4 regions of the Micromonospora sp. LZ34 genome follow, and region 3 is predicted to be linked to each of the others. Evidence: riboswitches for the same ligand, from Rfam matches in the RefSeq annotation. Region 3 holds a riboswitch; each other region holds the start of a gene.
What was found. Region 3 has a riboswitch for cyclic di-AMP ahead of ACVCAH_RS13540 (coiled-coil domain-containing protein). Riboswitches for the same ligand answer to the same signal wherever they lie in the genome.
Positions count from the first base shown of each region.

Region 1 (5,098 bases), on a different contig from region 3:
CGTGGAGTACATCGCCTCGGTGCTGCCGTCGCTCGGCGAGGACACCGCCACCCTGCGCTCGCTGGGCAGCCTCTTTCCCGGGATGAGCACCACCCGCACCGACCCGCCGGAGGTGGCGGCGGTGAAGGGCTCGCTGCGGATGCGCCGGGTGCTGGAGCGGGCGGTCCGGGACGCGGTGCCGGACGGCCCGGCCGAGCTGCGGCTGCTCTACCGGGGCGAACTGCTCCGGCTGGAGCGGGCCGAGCTGGACGCGATCCGGGACCGCGCGCTGCCCAGGGGCGCCCGCCGCAACGAGGTGCGCCGGGCCGGCTTCGACGGCATCTTCGCCGCGCTCTGGGCGCAGGCCCGCCGGCTGCACATCGGCCGGCTGCCCGAACAGCGCGCCTTCGAGGACGAGCTGGCCGACCGCCCCGAGTTCCGGGAGTTCCTCAAGGCCTGGTGGCCCCGGCTGCACCCGCGGCACGTGCTCGGCTGGCTGGCCGAGGAGGAACGGCTGCGCCGGTACGCCGGTGGCATCCTCTCCGGCCGCGAGATCCGGCTGCTGACGGCCGCGTACCGGACGCTGGAGACCGAGGGGCTGACCGTCGCCGACGTCGCGCTCCTCGACGAGCTGGACGCGCTGCTCGGCAAGCCGGTGCGCCCGGCCCGACCCAAGCGGGACCCGTTCCAGCTGGTTGGCGGGGTGCGCGAGCTGAGCACCTTCGCCGACCGGCAGCGGGCCGCCCGCGAGGCCGCCCGGCAGCGCCCGGAGGACTACCGGGAGTACGCCCACGTGGTGGTCGACGAGTCGCAGGACGTCTCGCCGATGCAGTGGCGCATGATCGGCCGGCGCGGCCGGCTGGCGTCCTGGACGGTGGTCGGCGACCCGGCGCAGACCGCGTGGACCGGCGACCCGGAGGAGCTGACCCGGGCCCGGGACCAGGCGCTCGGCCGGCGCAAGCGGCACCAGTTCACGCTCACCACCAACTACCGCAACTCGGCGGAGATCTTCGCGGTGGCGGCGGCCGAGATCCGCCGGCTCTACCCGGACCTGCCGCTGCCCACCGCGGTCCGGTCCACCGGCGTCGACCCGGTCGAGCTGGTGGTGCCGCCGGCGGAGCTGGAGACCGCCGTCCTGGAGGCGGCCTCCGCGCTGCTCGCGGAGGTGGAGGGGACGGTCGGCGTGATCACGCCGGTGCCGCGCCGGGCCGAGGTCGCGGGCTGGCTGGGTGGGCTGGGCGCTCCCCGGCTCCAGGTGGTGACCAGCCTGGAGGCCAAGGGCATGGAGTACGACGGGGTGGTGCTGGTCGCGCCGAGCGAGGTCCGGGCCGATCCGGGCTCCGGGGTACGCACGCTCTACGTGGCGCTCTCCCGGGCGACCCAGCGGCTGACCACCATCGACCCGACCGGCTGAGGGCCGGGGCGACCCGCCCGCGGGCGTGCCGGCCGGGCCGACAGTTGCATACATAGCTATGTGAGCATATATTTGACCGGGTCCGGACGGGCGGCGGAGGGTGTTCGCGTGGGTGCAGGTCATGACCACCAGCACGGGTCGGCGGCGCACGCCGCCCACCACCACCGGGGCCGGCTCTGGGCCGCGTTCGGCCTGCTCACCGCGCTGATGGTGGTGGAGGCGGTGGCCGCCTTCCGCACCGGCTCGCTGGCGCTGCTCTCCGACGCCGGGCACATGTTCACCGACGTGCTCGGCATCGGCATGGCTCTCGCCGCGATCACCGCCTCCCGGCGTACGGCCGGCGACCCGCAACGCACCTTCGGGCTCTACCGGCTCGAGGTGCTGGCCGCGCTGGCCAACGCCGTGCTGCTCTCCGGCGTCGCCGTCTACGTGGTGGTCGAGGCCGTCCGCCGGTTCGGCCATCCGCCGGAGGTGCTGGCCGGCCCGATGCTGGCGGTGGCCGTCCTCGGCCTGCTCGCCAACGTGGCCGCCTTCGCGCTGCTCCGCTCCGGTGCCCGGGAGAGCATCAACCTGCAGGGGGCGTACCTGGAGGTGCTCGGCGACCTGCTCGGCTCGCTCGGCGTGATCGGGGCGGCGCTGCTGATCGCCCTGACCGACTGGTGGTGGGCCGACCCGCTGGTGGCCGTCGCCATCGGCCTGTTCATCCTGCCCCGCACCTGGCGGCTCGGGCGGGCCGCGCTGCGCATCCTGGTGCAGGCCGCCCCCGAGCACCTCCAGGTCACCGCGGTGCACGACCGGCTGGCCGCGGTGCCCGGCGTGGCCGGCGTCCACGACCTGCACGTCTGGACGCTGACCTCGGGCATGGAGGTGGCCTCGGCGCACCTGACCATGGCGCCCGGCGCGGAGGTCGGCAGGGTGCTCGCGGACGCCCGAACGGCGCTGCAGCAGGACTTCCGGATCGAGCACGCGACGTTGCAGATCGAGCCGGGTGCGTCCCCTGGGGTCTGCGGGTCGGTTGAGTGGTAATGAGCACAACCTTAAATCTGGGTGTGTATTGTGACGCTATGCCCGATTTTTTGGTGACCACGTGCGCACCGTCAGTCACTTCCGCTGCACTGGTCACACGGGCACCGGTAGGCTCGGTCCCGGCCTCCGCCCGGCGGCACGCACCGGTGCCGGCGGTGGCCGCCGCCTAATCGCCCGCAGGGGCGAGCCGGGGAACCATGTTCCTGGGGTGCATCCGCGTCAGCGGTAGGGATCTTCCGTCCCGAACCCGTCAGCTAACCCGGTCGGCGGCTGACGGAAGGACACGTGTATGCCAGTAGTGGCACCTGTACGACGCACCGCCGCCCGGATGGCGGCACTGATCGTCATCACCCTCGCTCTCGGCGTCGCCATCGCGCCCGCCGCACCGGCCGGCGCCGCCCCACCGACCACCGGCCTGCTCGCCGCCGCACCCGGGCAGGACGAGGAGGGCGGCACCCCCGCCCTGCGCGCCCAGCTGGAGGCGGCCAGCAAGGGCTACCTGGACGCCAAGACCGCGCTGGACAAGTCGGTCAAGCGGCAGCAGCAACTCGCCGTCCAGCTCCAGTCCACCGAGCGCGAGCTGACCGAACGCAGCAGCAAGGTCGGCGAGATCGCCGGCGTGGCGTACCGCACCGGGCGGCTCGGCGTGGCGTCCGCGCTGCTCAACAGCAGTTCCCCGGACGGCTTCATGGACCGCGCCGCCGCGCTCGACGCGGTCGCGGCCAACGAGGACCGGGTGCTGCGCGACCTCCAGGAGACCCGCGACGAGGCCAACCGGACCAAGCTCGCCCTGGACGGCGAGATCCGCGAGCAGCGCAAGCAGGTCACGCTGATGGCCAAGCGCAAGGAGCAGGCCGAGCGGGCGCTGACCGTGGCCAACGCGAAGGCCTCCGGCGGGGACAGCTCCAACCGGGGCACCTCCACCGCGACGGCCAAGCCGGCCCCGCGCAACTCCGACGGCTCCTGGCCGGCCGAGTCGTGCAGCGTCAACGACCCGACCCCGGCCAACGGCTGCATCACCCCGCGCACCCTGCACGCGCTCAACCAGGCCAAGGCGGCCGGCTTCACCCGGTACGTCTCCTGCTACCGCTCCGGCGGCTCGGGCGAGCATCCGAAGGGCCGGGCCTGCGACTTCGCGGCGCAGAAGAGCGGCTTCGGCGGGGACGCCACCGGCGGGGACAAGACGTACGGCAACAACCTGGCCGCGTTCTTCATCCGGAACTCCGACCGGCTCGCCGTGCTCTACGTGATCTGGTACCGGCAGATCTGGCTGCCCAGCAGCGGGTGGAAGTCGTACAGCGGGGCGGGCGGCGACCCGTCCAGCGACCACACCAACCACGTGCACCTGTCGGTGTACTGACGCCCGGCCCCCGGTGATCCGCCCCGGCGGGTCACCGGGTACGCCGGACGCGGCGCCGGCACGCCCCGGGCTACGCCCCCGGACGTATCGCGGGTGTCGTCGCCGGCCCGACGACCCGGGCCCGGCGCGGCGGCAGCATCGTCGGGTATGAGCCGTCTCCCGCCTCCCGCCCGCAAGGCCCTGCTCACCCTGCACCTGGTCACCTCGCTCGGCTGGCTCGGCGTCGACCTGGTCCTGCTGACCCTCGGCGTCGCCGTGCTGCGCGGCGCCGACCCGGCCGCCGTCTACCCGATCTCCGCGCTGGTCGGCGCCGTGCTCTTCGCCCCGCTGAGCGTGGCCGTCTGGCTGGTCGGCGTGGCCAGCGCCCTGCTCACCCCGTGGGGTCTGCTGCGGCACCGCTGGGTGCTGGTCAAGTTCCTGCTCACCACCGTGATGACCGCGCTGGTGCTGTTCGTGCTCACCCCGACGCTGCGGCACGCCGGGGAGGCCGGCGCGGCGTTCCCGGTGCGGGAGCGGATCGACCTGGTGGTCGCCCCGTCCGTGTCGACCGGCCTGCTGATCGTCGCGACCGTGCTCTCCACGTACAAGCCGTGGGGCCGGCTGCGGCGGGCCCGCACGGCCGCGCGCCGCCCGACCGCGGCGGCGGCCCGCTGATCCGGCCGCGGCGGCGGACCGGGTGCACCGCTCAGCCGACGGGCGGCGGGTCGGCCGGGCCGCGGTCGAGCACCGCGCCCAGCCGGGCGGCCAGCCCGAGGTGGGCGGAGCGGGCCTGGCCGAAGGCGTACCGGAACAGCGGCGCGGGCGCGGTCAGGGTGATCTCCACGTCAATCCGGACCCCGTCCGGCTCGGCCCGCAGCCGGGTGCGGTTGCGCACGGTCGTGGCCGGCCACTGCCGTGCCACCGTGACGATCTCGTCGGTGGTGTCGACCAGGACGTCCGCCCGGTAGGTGACCGGGAACCGCAGCGGCCCGGCGGCCAGCCGGTCGGTGATCGCGTAGCTGGCCCGGGCCCCGGGCCGGGTCCGCAGCCGGCGGACCCGGACGATCAGCGGATGCAGCTCCGCCTGCCGGGTCGGGTCGGCGAGCAGCGCCGCCGCCTCCGCCACCGGGCAGCGGGCCTGGACGGTGTAGCTGAAGGAATCCTGCCTGAGCACGCCGTCTCCCCACCGTCACTGGTCGGACGATCGTCGCCCACGCCGGGTCCGCCTGGCAACGCCCCGACCCGCACCGGCCGGACCGGCGGACGACGGCCGGCGCCGCGGCTACGGTCAGCTGGTGAGGGATCACCCGCCGTGTCGGGCCAGGGAGGACGGAACCATG
Region 1 is NZ_JBRIQN010000012.1:48,433-53,530, reverse strand. Features, by position in the region: gene ACVCAH_RS15585 (HelD family protein) at 1-1,393, shown strand, start outside; gene ACVCAH_RS15580 (cation diffusion facilitator family transporter) at 1,502-2,419, shown strand; cyclic di-AMP (ydaO/yuaA leader) riboswitch at 2,573-2,704, shown strand; gene ACVCAH_RS15575 (coiled-coil domain-containing protein) at 2,709-3,779, shown strand; gene ACVCAH_RS15570 (hypothetical protein) at 3,927-4,433, shown strand; gene ACVCAH_RS15565 (SRPBCC family protein) at 4,465-4,932, opposite strand.
Region 1: another riboswitch for cyclic di-AMP. It lies ahead of ACVCAH_RS15575 (coiled-coil domain-containing protein); the one in region 3 lies ahead of ACVCAH_RS13540 (coiled-coil domain-containing protein).

Region 2 (5,098 bases), on a different contig from region 3:
CCGACCTTGGAGACCGTCCTCTACTACCAGTTCCTGATCGAGGTGCCGCGGGCCGCCGCCATCTGGTCCGGCCTGCTTGTGCTGGCGCTGACCGTGCTCACCGTGCTGGTCGCCCGCCCCGAGCGCCCCACCGACGAGGAGCCCGCCCCGGTCGGGCCGGCCGAGGCCGACCTCGCCGACCTGCGTCGCTATGCCGAGGAGGTGGCTGTCGCGGCGACCCGCGCGGCGCAGACCGCGCGCCGCCGGCGGGCCGACTGGCTCGCCGCGCAGGCGGAGGTCGAGCGCACCTGGCAGGCGTACGACGAGGCGGACACGGCCGCCCACCGGTTCCTCGGGGCCGCCGCCCTGCCCGCCCCGCGCACCCCGCGCACGCCGGCCGAGTACGCCGCCCGCGAGCGCTGGCTGCACCACGCGGCGATGGCCGCCCACTGGCGGGGCGAGTTGTCCGCCCGGCAGTTGTCCGACGTGTTCGGCCACCGGGCCGGTTGGGACTCCCGGCGGCACCCGGTGGAGCAGAAGATCGTGCTCGCCCGGGCGGTACGCGAGCAGCGCCTGGCCGGCTACTGGGCGGCCGCCGAGCGGGAGCGGGCGGCGTGGCGGGACGCCGAGCTGGCCGCCGAGGCGGCCCGTGCCCTCGCCGCCGAGGCGTACGCCGCCGCAGCCCGGCTCCGGCCGGGTCGGCCGCCCGCACCGCGCGCCGAGGCGGTGCCGGCGCCTGCCGTCGCCGCGGCCCGCTGGCGGCCGGCCCGGGTGGGCTGATCGCCGAACTATTCCAGTGACGCCGGTCACAGCGCCCGCGGAATCGGTCATCGGGATCGTCCCGGTCGATGCTTGTCGACAATTCCGGGTCGACGGCGGTGGCTTGTCCGGTTGTCGACCGCTGGCGTCGTCGGAGAGGTCCGTCCCATTGAGTCGCGTCAGTGCTTAACTGCCCGCAAAATTGTCGGGCCGAAACGGGTTTACGCAGGTGGACGGGGTTGGCAGGCTACGGACTGACCAGTAATGTCGGCCCGTCTGGTGCGGTTACCGATCGCAAGAGGCGACGCCGCGCCGACCCGCTCAATCGTGATCAAACGAACCGGGGACCCAGTGCACCTTGGGGTGAATCCGCGGGCCAAGGCCTGTGGTAGGGCGTTCTTCCCGCCCGAATCCGTCAGCTAACCCGGTCGGCGGTGTCGGAAGGAGTTCCATCCTCGTGCAGCACGATCCCACCCCTCGCTTGTTCCCCCACCTCCACGGCCCCGCGGTGCCCGCGCCGCTCGCCCCGATCGCGAGCTGACCCGCCGGCAACCGCCCCCGCCCGAGAGCCGGGCGCTCCCTGAGTGGTCACCAACCCGCGGACGAGCCGTCCGCGCGGTCGCGCCGGCCTGCCCCCGCGCTCTGGTGCCGGTGTGCCGCTCACCCCCCGAGTCCCGTGGAGGAATCCGTGAAGCACCACCTCAAGCGCCAGTTGCGCCGCATCACCACCGACCGCCCCTACCAGGTCGCCGCCGCCTCGGCCGCGGCCCTCGTGCTCGCCACCGGCGCCGGCGCGCTGGCCGCTGGAGCCGACGAGGCCCCGGCCTCGGCGCCGGCCGCGGCCACGGTGGCCGAACTGCGGAACGCGCCCGCCGCCGCCTCGCGCGGAGAGGCCCGGATCGGTACGGCCCCGTCGAGTGCCGCCCCGTCCAGCGCCGCCCCGTCGGCCGCCGCCTCGTCGGCCGCGCCGAACCCGGACCTGACCCGCAAGCAGAGCGCGCCGAAGCCGCCGTCGCGCAAGGTCCTCGACTACGACTACCAGGCCCAGACGACGTTCTACAACTGCGGCCCGGCGGCCGTGCGGAACGCGCTCAGCGCCACCGGCATCGAGCGCACCCAGGACGCCCTCGGCGCCCAGCTGGGCACCACCGAGATGGGCACCAACTCCGCCAACGACACCACCCGGGTGCTGAACGCGGTGGTGAAGGGCGACCCGTACCGGACCCGGATGATCTCCGGCCGTGCCGCCACCCCGGCCCAGATGGACCAGCTCCAGGCCGACGTGGTCCGGGCCATCACCGCCAAGCGCGGCGTCGTGGTGAACATCGCCGGCAGCGCCACCGACACCGCCGGTGGCTGGCACTCCTTCCCCGGCGGGCACTACATCGCCGTGGTGGGCTACGACGACGACGGCCGGCTGGTGAAGATCGCCGACTCGGCGAACCCGGCGACGGCGTCGTACTGGATGACCACCATCGACCTGGCGAACTGGGCCGCGACCCGCGGCTACTCCGCCTGACCGCCACCTCCGCGTCGCACCGTCCGGGCGCCGGTTCCCCACCGGGGAGCCGGCGCCCGGCGCGTTCCGGCCCGCGCCCCTCGCCCCGGCCGTCCGACCGGTGGCACACTGCGCCCTATGGACCACGAATCGGATACCCGGGACGGCCGGCGGCCGGTCCTGCTGCTGCTGCACGGCATGGGCGCGACCGGCGAGGTGTGGCTGCCCTGGGCGCCGTTGCTGGAGCGCCGGTGGGCCGGGCGCTGGCTGGCGCCGGACCTCGCCGGGCACGGGTGGTCGCCGCCGCTGCCCCGGTACTCCTTCGCCGGGCTCGCCGGGCAGGTCGCCGGCGGCCTCAAGCCGGGTGACCGGCTCGTCGTCCTGGGCCACTCCCTCGGCGGGGTGGTGGGGCTGACGCTGGCCGCGCGTACCGCCGGGCTGGACGTGGACGCGGTGGTCGGGCTCGGCATCAAGGCGGTCTGGTCGCCGGACGAGCTGGCCCGCGCCGCCGAGCTGGCCGACCGCCCGGTCACCTGGTTCGCCACCCGGGACGAGGCGGCCCGGCGCTACCTGCGGGTGAGTGGGCTGGCCGGTCTGTTCGCCCCGGACCATCCGGTGGTCGAGGCGGGGCTGCGGCAGGTCGACGGCCGCTGGCGGCTGGCGATGGACCCGGCCGCGTTCGCGGTGGGGGAGCCGAACCTGCCCACCCTGCTGGCGGCGACCGACGTGCCCGTGGTGCTGGCCCGGGGCGAGCGCGACCCGATGGTCTCCGACGCCCAGCTCAAGGAGTTCGGGGTGCCGGTGGTGACGCTGCCCGGCCTCGGTCACAGCGCCCACGTCGAGGACCCGGAGGCGGTGCTCGCCCTGGTCGACCCGTACCGCTGAGCCGCGGGCCACCGCGGTCGCGGCGGAGATCAGGGTGTTGTGCCGCCACGCCCGGCGTCTCCGGGATAACATGCCCGTACGTCCCGGAATGCGCCGGGTGTCCTGTTAGTCCGGGTGATCTTCTCGCGCCGACCCCACCGGATCACCCACCCACCACCCCTCCTGTCCACATCTGAACGACGTAGCGCCGCGCCCGGTCCGGGCGCGGCCGCTGTTCGACAGGAGGAAGCCCCATGTCCGGGCTGACCACAGAGATGATTCCACCGGCCAGGCCGGTCATCGGAGAGGCCGAGATCGACGCGGCCGTGCGGGTGCTGCGCAGTGGCCGCGTCGTGCAGGGGCCGGAGGTCGCCGCCTTCGAGGAGGAGTTCGGCGAGCTGGTCGGGGGCCGGAACTGCGTCGCGGTGAACTCCGGCACCTCCGCCCTCCAGCTGACCCTGATGGCCCTCGGGTTCGGCCCGGGCGACGAGGTCATCGTCCCGTCGTTCTCCTTCGCCGCCAGCGCCAACGCGGTCCGGCTGGTGGGCGCCCGGCCGGTCTTCGTCGACATCGAACCGGGCAGCTTCTGCCTGGACCCGGCGGCGACCGCCGCGGCGGTCACCCACCGCACCGTCGCGATCATGCCGGTGCACCTGTACGGGCACCCCGCCGCCATGGACCAGATCATGGCGGTCGCCGAACGGCACGGGCTGGCCGTGGTCGAGGACGCCGCCCAGGCGCACGGCGCGACCCTGTCCGGACGGCCGGTCGGCGCGTTCGGCACGGCGGGCTGCTTCAGCTTCTACCCCACCAAGAACATGCACTCCCTGGAGGGCGGCATGGTCAGCACCGCCGACGGCGAGCTGGCCCGTACCCTGCGGCTGCTGCGCAACCAGGGCATGGAGCAGCGGTACGCGAACGAGATCGTGGGCGCCAACATGCGGATGACCGACGTGGCCGCGGCGATCGGCCGGGTGCAGCTGCGCCAGCTGCCGGAGTGGACGGAGCAGCGGCGGGCCAACGCCAAGCTGCTCGACTCCCGGATCACCGGCATGGTCACCCCGCCGGTCGCCGACGCCGCCCGGCACGTCTACCACCAGTACACGGTGCGGGTACCGGGCGGTCGCCGCGACGCGGCCGGGCGGCGCCTCACCGAGCTGGGCATCGGCAACGCCGTCTACTACCCCACGCCGATCCACCGCCTCCGGCCCTACCTGGGCGAGGACGGCAGGCCCGGCCCGTGGGAGCTGCCCGAGACGGACCGGGCCGCGGCCGAGGTGCTCTCGCTGCCGGTGCACCCGTCCCTGTCCCAGCGGGACCTGGAGCGGATCGCCGAGGGCGCCAACCTGGCCGGTGCTGCCCGATGACGCGGGCAAGGCTGCGCGCGGGCCTGATCGGCCTCGGCGCGATGGGGCGCAACCACGCCCGCGTCCTCGCCGGCCTGGACGGCGTGGACCTGGTCGGCATCGTCGACCCGGCGGGCGATCCGACCGGCGCGCTCCGGGCGCCGGTGGTGCCCGATCTGGATGGTCTGCTGAGGCTCGGCGTCGACTACGCCGTGGTCGCCTGTCCGACCGCTCTGCACGAGCAGGTCGGTCTGGCGCTGGCGCACAGCGGGGTGGCCGCGCTCATCGAGAAGCCGCTCGCCCAGTCCGTGGCCGCCGCGGTTCGGCTCGCCGAGGCGTTCGAGACGGCCGGACTGGTGGCCGGCGTGGGGCACATCGAGCGGTACAACCCGGCTCTGCAGAGCCTGCGCCTCCGGCTGGAGGCCGGCGAGCTGGGCGAGGTGTTCCAGGTGGTCACCCGGCGGCAGGGGCCGTTCCCGCACCGGATCGCCGACGTCGGTGTCGTGATGGACCTGGCGACCCACGACATCGACCTGACCAGCTGGGTCGTCGGCCGGGAGTACCGCACGGTGTCGGCCCGTACCGTCTCGCGCAGCGGCCGGCTGCACGAGGACATGGTCGCCGCGGTCGGCCAGCTCGCCGGCGGTGCGAT
Region 2 is NZ_JBRIQN010000032.1:75,489-80,586, reverse strand. Features, by position in the region: gene ACVCAH_RS27280 (hypothetical protein) at 1-759, shown strand, start outside; cyclic di-AMP (ydaO/yuaA leader) riboswitch at 1,047-1,187, shown strand; gene ACVCAH_RS27275 (C39 family peptidase) at 1,415-2,257, shown strand; gene ACVCAH_RS27270 (alpha/beta fold hydrolase) at 2,375-3,121, shown strand; gene ACVCAH_RS27265 (DegT/DnrJ/EryC1/StrS family aminotransferase) at 3,355-4,467, shown strand; gene ACVCAH_RS27260 (Gfo/Idh/MocA family protein) at 4,464-5,098, shown strand, end outside.
Region 2: another riboswitch for cyclic di-AMP. It lies ahead of ACVCAH_RS27275 (C39 family peptidase); the one in region 3 lies ahead of ACVCAH_RS13540 (coiled-coil domain-containing protein).

Region 3 (5,098 bases):
GCGGGCCGGCACGCCGCGGTGGACCCCGCCGCCGAGGGGCGTCACCCGGGGCGATCGGGGGCGTCGCCGGGGCCGGACGGCGTAGCTGGAGCGGGCCGGCCGGGGCTGGCAAGCGTTCGGTGATACATGAAATGCATATCACGCATATCTTGACGTACCTTTGCGCTCGGTGTGACCGTGGTGGCAGCCCGCGTCCGACGTCCGGCCGGGGTCGACCAGGTCGCTTACGTCGAAGGACGAGGTGAGGGGATGAGCCGTCCCGGTTCGCCCGGTGTCCAACCGGGCCCGTCGCGCGAGTCGACGGCGGCGGTGCCGGACACGCCGGCACAGGCGCTCGCCGAGTTGTCCGCCGGCAACCGGAGGTTCGTCACCGGCGCCCCGCGCCATCCCAACCAGGACGCCGGGCACCGCGCCGCGGTCGCCGACGGGCAGCATCCCTTCGCGGTCATCGTGGGCTGCTCCGATTCCCGGCTGGCCGCCGAGATCATCTTCGACCGGGGCCTCGGCGACCTCTTCGTGGTCCGGACCGCCGGGCACACCACCGGCCCCGAAGTGCTCGGCAGCGTCGAGTACGCGGTGACCGTCCTCGGCACGCCGCTGGTGGTGGTGCTCGGGCACGACTCGTGCGGCGCGGTGCAGGCGGCGAAGACGGCGGTGGAGACGAACGCGCCGCCGACCGGTCACCTGCGGGCGATCGTGGACGCCGTCATGCCCAGCCTGCGCCGAGCCGAGGCCGAGGGCGTGGCCGATGTCGACGGGATCGTGGACATCCACATCGCGTGCACCGTCGAGGCGATGCTGGACAGCTCGGCCGTGCTGGCCGCCGAGGTGGCCGCCGGGCGCTGCGCGGTGGTCGGGATGTCGTACCGGCTGGCCGCCGGTGAGGTCCGGACGGTGGCCGCGGTGCCCGGCGACCTGGCCGACCCCGCGGTGGACCCGGCCGCGGCCGTCGCCTGACCGCCACCGCGGCGGCCGTCGCCTGACCGCAACCGCAGCGCCGAAGACGCCTCGAGGGCCGTCCCGCCCGGGAACGGCCCTCGTGTCGTGTCGGCGCGGATGTCGCTAAAGCATTGAGACGTGCACGTGGTCGGTGTGGTTCGACGGCCCGCTGTACGACTTCCAGCCGGTCGCCGGGAACCAGATCTGCCGGTTCCAGATCACGTAGTAGATGCCCAGCCGGTCCGCGTTGCGGATCAGGAACGCGGCGAGGTTGTTGCCGTACATCCGGGTGTCCTTGTTGTGCCAGGGGGCGAAGCCGCTGCGCTGCAGCGACCAGTCGCAGGCCCGGCCCTTGGGGTGCTCCCAGGGGCCACCGGGGCGGTAGCAGCCGACGAACCGGTTGAAGCCGGCCCGCTTGACCTCCTTGTACATGTGCAGCGTCCGGGGGGTGATGCAGCCGGAGGTGGTCGGGTCGTTCTCGCTGCACGACTCGGCCTTCCAGTCGCCGTCCGCGGTGCGGCCGGGGCCGACCCGGGCGACCGGCGAGGTGGCCGACACCAGGCCCCCGGTGAAGCCCAGCCCGCCGACCAGCGCCAGCGCCTTCTCCGCGTCCCGCTTGTTCTTGGCCATCAGGTTGGTCTGCTTCTGCTGCTCGCGGATCTCGGCCTCGAGCGCCAGCTTCGCCTGTTCGGCGCGGTTCTTGACGGCGTTGATCTCGGCGAGCCGCTTGGCGTTGACCATGTTCAGCTCGTCCAGGGCGGTGGCCCGCCGGACGAACGAGTCGGGGCTGTCGGCCTCCAGCAGCATGGCCACGGCGCCGATCCGACCCGTCCGGTACGACTGGGCGGCGATCTGGCTGACCTGCGGGGCGAGCGCGTTCAGCTCGGCCTCCGCCCGGTTGACCTCGAGCGCGAGTTCCAGTTGGCGCTTCTTGGACTTCTCCAGCCGGGACTTCGCCTGCGAGTAGTTCCGGTTGGTCGACTCGATGACGTCCGTGATCAGCTTCGAGTCGTCGTCCTCGTGCCCCGAGGGGGTGGGGGGCTTGGGTGCGGCCGACGCCGGGAGGGGCCCGGCGAGCACAGCCAGGGCCGCGAACACGGCCACCACAGGAGTCACCCAGCGGCGTAGGGGTGCCGTCACAGTGTTCCCTTCCGTCGACCGCCGACCGGGTTAGCTGACGGGTTCGGGGCGGAAGTGGCCCCTACCGCTGTCGCGGACTCACCCCACGTACCTGGGTCCCCGGCTCGCCTGGCGGCGATTGGGCGGCGGCACCGCAGGCGCCGCTGCGCGCCTTCGGCGGTGACCGGCAGCGAGGTTACCCGAGAGTCCACCGGTGGATCTACGTCCCGAAGCCGACTAAATGCGTTATTTCGTAATGGCGGACGGTGACAGGTGACGCGTTTATCAAGCTCACCGGTCTGGACGGTCACGCTGCGGAGTCTCACCATGCGGTGTCCGTGCTCCTGTCCGGATCGGGCCACCCGCTGGGGGTGGCGGAGGACGTGTTTCCGGCGCGCGGCGCGGCGAGCGCCCGCAGGGCGTCGGCCCGGTCCGTGGCCGGCCGGGAAACCGGAGGGGTGCGCGACGGCTCGCCGTCGCCGTCCTCGTCGCCGGCGGGGGGCTTGGCGCGGCCGGCCGTGGTCACCAGCGCGGCGAGCGCGGTGGTCAGCGGCACGGCGGCGATCAGCCCGAGCGTGGCGACCGCGCTGCGGACGATCTCCTGGGCCAGGAACTCGCTGGTCAGGATCTGGGTCACCGACCGGGAGTCCGCGGTGAGCAGGAGCAGCAGCGGCAACGAGGCGCCGGCGTACGCCAGCACGATGGTGTTGACCGTCGAGGCGATGTGCGCCCGGCCGACCCGGGTCGCCGCGCGGTAGAGCTGGAGCCGGGACAGGCCGGGGTTGGCGTGCGCCAGTTCGGTGACCGTCGCCGCCTGGGTCACCGTGACGTCGTCGAGCACACCGAGCGAGCCGATGATGATCCCGGCCAGCAGCAGCCCGTGCAGGTCGACGTTGGCCTGGAACATCGACAGCGTGGTCGCGTCCTCGGAGCCGTACCCGGTGAGGTGGGTGGCGGCGGTGGCGAGGGTGCCGAGCACCCCGGTGAGCACCAGGCTGCCGAGCGTGCCGAGCACCGCCACCGAGGTCTGCGCGGTCACCCCGTGCGTGAGGTACAGCACCACGAACATGATCAGCGCGGCACCGACGATCGCCACCAGCAGGGGCGCCCGGCCGGCGCTGATCCCGGGCAGCACGAAGGTGAGCAGGATGGCGAAGCTGGCCGCCAGGCCGGCCAGCGCGGCGAGCCCGCGCCACCGGCCGAACGCGACGATGGCGGCGGCGAAGAGCACGACCAGCCAGACCAGCGGCTTGCCGCGCTGGTGCTCGGCGATGTTGTAGCTGCTCGCGGTCGGGTCGGCCGGGTCGGTCAGCTCGACCAGGATGATCTCGTCGCCCACCGCGACGGTCGGGGCGCCGGGCCCGGTCGGCACCGGCGTCTGCACCTCCCGGCCGGCGTCCGGCCCGTCGGCCACCTTGACGGTGACCGTGCCGCACGGGCCCGCCGTCGCCTCCGGCGCCTCCGGTGTCGGCGGGCAGGGCTCGGTCACCACCCGGGTGACGGTGCCGTGGTGGCGGGGCGGGTCGGTGCCCTGGTCGGCCCCGGGGGTGTCGCGGGGCCAGAGCAGCAGGGCGGCGACCACGGTGGCGAGGACGAGCGGGACCACGGTCGCGACGAGGATCCGCCGCACCCCGGGCGGGGTGGACGGAGCGGGACGGGTGTGGTCGGCGCCCATTGAGTGTCTCCCAACGAATCCGGGGCAGGGTACGTGTCGGCGGGCCGGTCGGTTCAGTGGCGCCGGCGGGCCGGCCCGGATCGCGGGCGGGTTCGCCCGAGGGTGGCGATGCGGCCACGTACCGTCGACCCGGTGGCCGGCCAACCAGGGGCTGCCGGCGGCGCCGGTGCCCGGTGGGCGCGGGACGAATGGTGCGGGATCTGGAGGGCCATCGTGCCGAATCGTAACCATCCCGATATCCGGACGCAGGGCGCGTGGGCTGGTGTCGGGCACCGGACCCGGCGGTTGGCCCGCGCGGGCGTCTCCGTTCGGGGATGTTGGGGGCATGGCTGAGCACACTCCGTCCCGCCGGGACGGCGCGGCGCACGGTGGGCACGGCGGGCACGACAAGCACGCCGGGCACGACCCGGAGATGTTCCGCCGCCGGTTCTGGCTCTGCCTGCTGCTCACCCTGCCGGTGGTGGCGACCAGCCACATGGTGATGGACTGGTTCGGCTACTCGCTGGAGTTCCCCGGCCGGTCCTGGGTGGGGCCGGTGCTCGGCTCGGTGGTCTTCTGGTGGGGCGGCTGGCCGTTCCTGGTCGGCGCGGTGCGGGAGGTGCGCGACCGGGCGCCGGGGATGATGCTGCTGGTCGCCATGGCGATCACGGTCGCCTACGTCGCCTCGCTGGCCACCAGCGTGGGCGCCTTCGACCTGGACTTCTGGTGGGAGCTGGCCGCCCTGGTCACCATCATGCTGCTCGGGCACTGGCAGGAGATGAAGGCGATCGGGCAGGCGCGTGGCGCGCTCGCCGCGCTGGCCGCGCTGCTGCCCGACGACGCCGAACGGGTCGCCGGGGACGGGCGGGTGGAGCGGATCCCGGTGGCCGAGCTGCGGGTCGGCGACGTGGTGCTGGTCCGGCCCGGCGGTCGGGTGCCGGCGGACGGACGAGTGGTCGACGGCACCGCCGAACTGGACGAGTCGATGATCACCGGGGAGTCCCGACCGGTGCCGCGCTCGGTCGGCGACCGGGTGGTGGCCGGCACCGTGGCCACCGACTCGGCGATCCGGGTCCGGGTCGAGGCGCTCGGTGAGGAGACCACGCTCGCCGGGATCCAGCGCATGGTCGCCCAGGCCCAGCAGTCCAGCGGGCGGGCCCAGGTGCTGGCCGACCGGTTCGCCGCCGGGCTGTTCTACGTCGCCACCGCCACCGCCGTGGTCACCGTGCTGGTCTGGACCGTGCTCGGCGACCGGGACGAGGCGGTGGTCCGTACCGTCACCGTGCTGGTGATCGCCTGCCCGCACGCGCTGGGCCTGGCCATCCCGCTGGTGATCGCGCTCTCCACCGCGTTGGCCGCGCGGTCCGGCATCCTGGTCAAGGACCG
Region 3 is NZ_JBRIQN010000010.1:57,075-62,172, reverse strand. Features, by position in the region: gene ACVCAH_RS13545 (carbonic anhydrase) at 250-957, shown strand; gene ACVCAH_RS13540 (coiled-coil domain-containing protein) at 1,063-2,079, opposite strand; cyclic di-AMP (ydaO/yuaA leader) riboswitch at 2,084-2,214, opposite strand; gene ACVCAH_RS13535 (YibE/F family protein) at 2,381-3,733, opposite strand; gene ACVCAH_RS13530 (heavy metal translocating P-type ATPase) at 4,059-5,098, shown strand, end outside.

Region 4 (5,098 bases), on a different contig from region 3:
GGCAAGGCCATCTCGCGCTCCGATGCGCGCCCAGGTGACCTGGTCTTCTTCTTCAGTGACCTGCACCACGTCGGGCTCTATCTCGGCAACGACACGATGGTGCACGCGGCCCGGGCCGGCAAGCCGGTCAACGTCTCCAGCATCAACACGATGCCGGTCGCCGGGTTCCGCCGACCCGGCTGATCGGTCGCCGTACGCACGAGGGCCCCCGGTCGGTTGACCGGGGGCCCTCGGCGTGTCAGGTCAACGGCTCGGCGGGGAGCCCCTGACTCAGGCGGGCGATCAGGGAGCGCCGACCGCCGACGGCAGGAGCCACACGTCGTCCAGGTTCACGTAGCCGATCCGGTGGCCGAACTGGACCTGCACGTAGCGCAGGTCGCCGCTGACCACGGTCCAGTCGCCTGGGGACGACCCGTCGAAGGTGACCGCGCGGTAGTACTCGCTCGGCAGGACCCCGCCCACCGCGTACCGCTGGCCGGCGGCGAGCGTGTACTGCAGCGGTGAGATCGCCTGGTACGGCACGCCGGCCGGGTAGGCGTCCTGCTCCGGGTAGGCCCGCCCGTAGACCGGGATCGTCGCCTTGCCGGGCTTCGGCGTCACCACGAAGCCGGTGGCCCACTTCGCCGTCGGGGCCGAGGCGGGGTTGTGGAACCAGGCCTTCTGACCGAGGTACCAGATCGCCGTCCAGTCCCCCCGTACCTCGGCGACGGCGTACGTCTGGCCGGCCGAGCCCCGGGCGCTGTGGTCCGGGACGTACATCGTGCCCGGTGAGCCGTCCGGGTGCTCGCCCAGGTCCACGGCGAGCGGCGCGTCGTGGCTCGGCGCGCTGCGCAGCAGCACCGCGGACGAGCCGCGCAGCGGGCACGGGTCGGTGACCGGGGGCAGCGGGGTGGGCACCCCCGGCGGCTGCCGCGAGCACCCGGTGAAGGCCGGCCGGTTGCCGGCGAAGTCGGGGTCGATGATCACCAGGCCGGTGTCCGGTGTGCCGGTGGACCGGAACGGCGCCTTCAGCAGGTCGAAGTAGTGCGACCAGTCCCAGTAGGGCCCCGGGTCCCAGTGCATCCCGGCGACGTTCGCCGCCACCGTGCCGGGGACGTTGTCGTGGCCGATGATGTGCTGCCGGTCCAGCGGGATGTTGAACCGCAGCGCCAGGTGCCGGACCAGCTTGGCCGAGGTGCGGTACATCGCCTCGGTGTACCAGGTGCCGTGGCCGGCGAAGCCCTCGTGCTCCAGCCCGATGGACTTCGCGTTGACGTACCAGTTTCCGGCGTGCCAGCCGACGTCCTTGGTCTTGATGTGCTGGGCGACGTGGCCGTCCACCGAGCGCAGGGTGTAGTGCCAGCCCACCCGCTTCGGGTCCTTGACCAGGTTGACGCTGGGCCAGAAGTAGCCCTCGGTGTCGTGGATGACGATGTACTCGAGCTTCTGCTGCGCCGGGCGGTTGCCCAGGTCGTAGTTGCCGTAGTCGCCCGGCCGGGGGCCGTACTTCTGGTACGGCGCCGGGATCCACTCGCAGCCGATGCCGATCGGGCACTCCAGCCCGTCGGGCCGCTCGGCGCGCCGCAGCCCGAGCCGGTGCAGGGCCGACTCGTCGGGATCGACCTCCCGGGCCGGCAGGGTCACCGGGTGCCCGTCGTCGGTCGTCCGGCTCGCGCCCTCGCGGAGTTGGCCGTACACCTCGTCGGCGAAGGCGGCCGCGGTGTCCTCGGTGCCGGCGCCGGAGTAGCGGGCCACCGCGCCGTACCAGGCCGCCGGGTCGCTGGCCGCGCCGACCGGGCCGCCGAGTTCCCGCTGGTACGCGGCGAGCAGCGCCGCCCCGCCGCGGATGTTCGCGGTCGGGTCGGACCGCAGCGCCTCCGCGCTGGCGCCGGTGAGGGCGGCGGCCGCCTGGAGGGTCTGCAGCGCGGCGTCGCCGGGAGCGGCCGGCGGCGGTTCGGCCGCGGCCGGCGCGGCGACGGCCAGCGGCCGGGACTCGTCACCGCGCGGGTCCTCGCCCTCGTCGATGTGGCCCCCGGCGGGGAGCGAGGTGACGTGGGCGGCGTCGGTGAGGTGCATCGGGCCGTAGCCGCCACTGGTGCTCGGGGTGCCGGGATGGGTGTCCCAGCGGGATTCGAGGTAGGAGACGGCGAGCAGGACGCCCTCCGGCACGCCGAACTCGGCGGCCGCGGCGGCGTACTGCTGTTGCCGGTCGATCGGGTCGGCGGTGGCGGAACCGGCGGCGGTGAACGGGGTGACCGCCATGGCGAGCGCCGCGGCGGCGGCGAGCAGGGCGCGCCTGCTCCTCGATCTCGTGGACAGATGCATCGGACCCCCTGGTCAGACGGGTGGACGATGCGGCCACCTTCACCCCGGCGCCGGTCCGCCGTCAATACCTTTCCATATATCAACCTAAGAAGAAGAAAACCTTCGAACCGTCCATCCGGAGGGTCGTCGATTCCTTCGGGTACGGAGTGTCACGGCGACACGGGTTGCGGATTGATAACGAGCCTCTCTACTCTGGTCATTCGTCGGCCCGCAGCAGCTCCGTCCAACCCGGGCGGTAACGGTCCGACACCGCCGAATCGCTCGCGAGCGAACCGGGGAACCAGGTAACCCGGGGTGAATCCGCAGCCACTGCGGTAGGGCGACCCCTTCCCGCCCGAACCCGTCAGCTAACCCGGTAGGCGGTACCGGAAGAAGGAGTACGGAGCCCGGTGGCACACCATGCCCCGCGGCCACCGTCGGCACGGTCGGCGTCCGCCGGCCCGACGACGGCTGCGCCGCGCCCACGCTGGTCCCGCTTCACCACCGCACTCGCCGCCCTGGTCGGCTTCGCCGTTATCCTGACCGGCGGCGCCACGGCGGCCCACGCCGAGCCCACCGTCGCCGAGATCGAGCGCCAGATCGACGAGGACTGGAACAAGCTCGAACCGATCATCGAACGGCACAACGCCACCCGCCAGGACCTGGCCGCCAAGCGGAAGCAGGCCAATGCCCTGGCCGCCCAGATCAAACCCCTCCAGGCTCAGGTCGACGCGGCGATGCAGAAGGTCAGCGCGTTGGCCGTCCGCGCCTACAAGGGCGAGAACGTGCTCACCATCAACGCCGTGCTGGGCAGCAGCTCGCCGGGCGAGGTGGTCGGGCAGCTCGAACTGCTCGACCGGTTCGCCGAGCGCCAGCAGCGGGACGTGCAGCAGGTTGCCGACCTGCGCGACCAGCTGGCCGCCAAGAAGGCGCCGCTGGACGAGATGGTCGCCCAGCTCGCCCGGGCCGAGGCCCAGCTGGCGGCGAAGAAGAAGGAGATCAACGCCGAGATCGACCGGCTGCAGAAGCTGCGGCTGCGGGTGTACGGCAACGGCGGCGGCGGACCGCTGCGCCCCGCCCCGTGCCCGGCCGGCTACCCGGGCGGCCCGGCCGGGGTGGCGGTCAAGTTCGCCTGCGCCCAGATCGGCAAGCCCTACGTCTGGGGTGCCGAGGGCCCGAACTCGTACGACTGCTCCGGGCTGATGCTGGCCGCCTGGGCGAAGGCCGGGGTCTCGTTGCCGCACAACGCCGCGCAGCAGCGCGGGGTCACCGCCACGGTCAGCCGGAGCGAGCTACGCCCGGGTGACCTGGTCTTCTACTACGCCGACCTGCACCACGTCGGGATGTACGTCGGCGGGGGCTGGGTGGTGCACGCCTCCCGTGCCGGGGTGCCGGTCAAGATGAAGCGCCTCGACGACGGCCCGATCCACAGCTTCGGCCGGCCGGACTGACGACCGCGTACCACGGGAAGGGGCCCGGTCCGACGCCGGAGCGGGCCCCTTCCGCGCGAGTCAGCGGGTCGGCCAGGTGCGCCACTGCTGCCAGGAGCGGCTCGGCGTCGGGCCCCGCTGCCCCTGGTAGCGGGAGCCGTAGACGGCCGAGCCGTACGGGTGCTCGGCCGGCGACGAGAGCCGGAAGATGCAGAGCTGGCCGATCTTCATGCCCGGCCAGAGGGTGATCGGCAGGTTGGCCACGTTGGACAGCTCCAGCGTCACGTGGCCGGAGAAGCCGGGGTCGATGAAGCCGGCGGTGGAGTGGGTGAGCAGGCCGAGCCGGCCCAGGCTCGACTTGCCCTCCAGTCGGCCGGCGAGCTGGTCGCCGAGCGAGATCACCTCAAGCGTCGAGGCGAGCACGAACTCGCCCGGGTGCAGCACGAACGGCTCGCCGTCGGGCACCTCGACCACCGAGGTCAGCTCGTCCTGCTGCTGCGCCGGGTCGATGTGCGTGTAGAGGTGGTTGTTGAAGACGCGGAACAACTTGTCCAGGCGTACGTCGATGCTGGAGGGCTGCACCAGCGTGGGCTCGAACGGCTCCAGCGCGAGGGTGCCCGCCTTGATCTCGGTGACCAGGTCGCGGTCGGAGAGCAGCATCGGAACACCATAGCGAAGCGGCCGGGGTGACCTGCGTGTCGGACTAGGTGTTAGTACACGTGTTCGATAGAATGTCCGCATGGCTTCCTGGTCCGAATTCGCCGCTGACGAGCCCCGACTCGCCGACGGGATCCGCCTTCTCATGCAGCAGTACGGGCCGGGCTTCGGCTACCTGGCCACGGTCCGCGCCGACGGTGGGCCCCGGGTGCACCCGGTCTCCCCCGTGATCACCGACGACGGCCTGTTCTGCTTCGTGGTCGACTCGCCCAAACGGCGCGACCTGGAGCGTGACGGGCGCTACGCGCTGCACTCCTTCCCGCCGGAGGAGAGCGACGACGAGGCCTACGTCGCCGGGCGCGCCCGGCCGGTCACCGACCCGGCCCGGGTCGCCCGGCTGGCCCGCAGCTTCCGGGCCGCCACGCACGTCGACTGGCGGCTGTTCGAGTTCACCGTCGACGTGGCCATGCTCGCCCGCCGCGACCCGGGCGCCGTGGGTGGCCCCGGCAACGGGCACGGCCGGCCCGCCGTCCAGGTCTGGCTCGATCCGGCGGCGCCCGACGCCCGGGACGCCGAGCCCGCGCCGCGGGCACGCCGGCCCGTCCCCGACGCCCACCGCGAGGCGGCCTGAGCCGCGAACGCCGGTGCCGGCTCCGTCTGTTCGGAGCCGGCACCGGTGGGTGGTACGTCAGATCAGGCCGCGCGGTACGCGTTCCACGCGGTCAGCA
Region 4 is NZ_JBRIQN010000003.1:324,225-329,322, reverse strand. Features, by position in the region: gene ACVCAH_RS05915 (NlpC/P60 family protein) at 1-183, shown strand, start outside; gene ACVCAH_RS05910 (N-acetylmuramoyl-L-alanine amidase) at 283-2,304, opposite strand; cyclic di-AMP (ydaO/yuaA leader) riboswitch at 2,545-2,681, shown strand; gene ACVCAH_RS05905 (C40 family peptidase) at 2,694-3,734, shown strand; gene dcd (dCTP deaminase) at 3,795-4,373, opposite strand; gene ACVCAH_RS05895 (pyridoxamine 5'-phosphate oxidase family protein) at 4,453-5,001, shown strand; gene ACVCAH_RS05890 (zinc metalloprotease) at 5,064-5,098, opposite strand, start outside.
Region 4: another riboswitch for cyclic di-AMP. It lies ahead of ACVCAH_RS05905 (C40 family peptidase); the one in region 3 lies ahead of ACVCAH_RS13540 (coiled-coil domain-containing protein).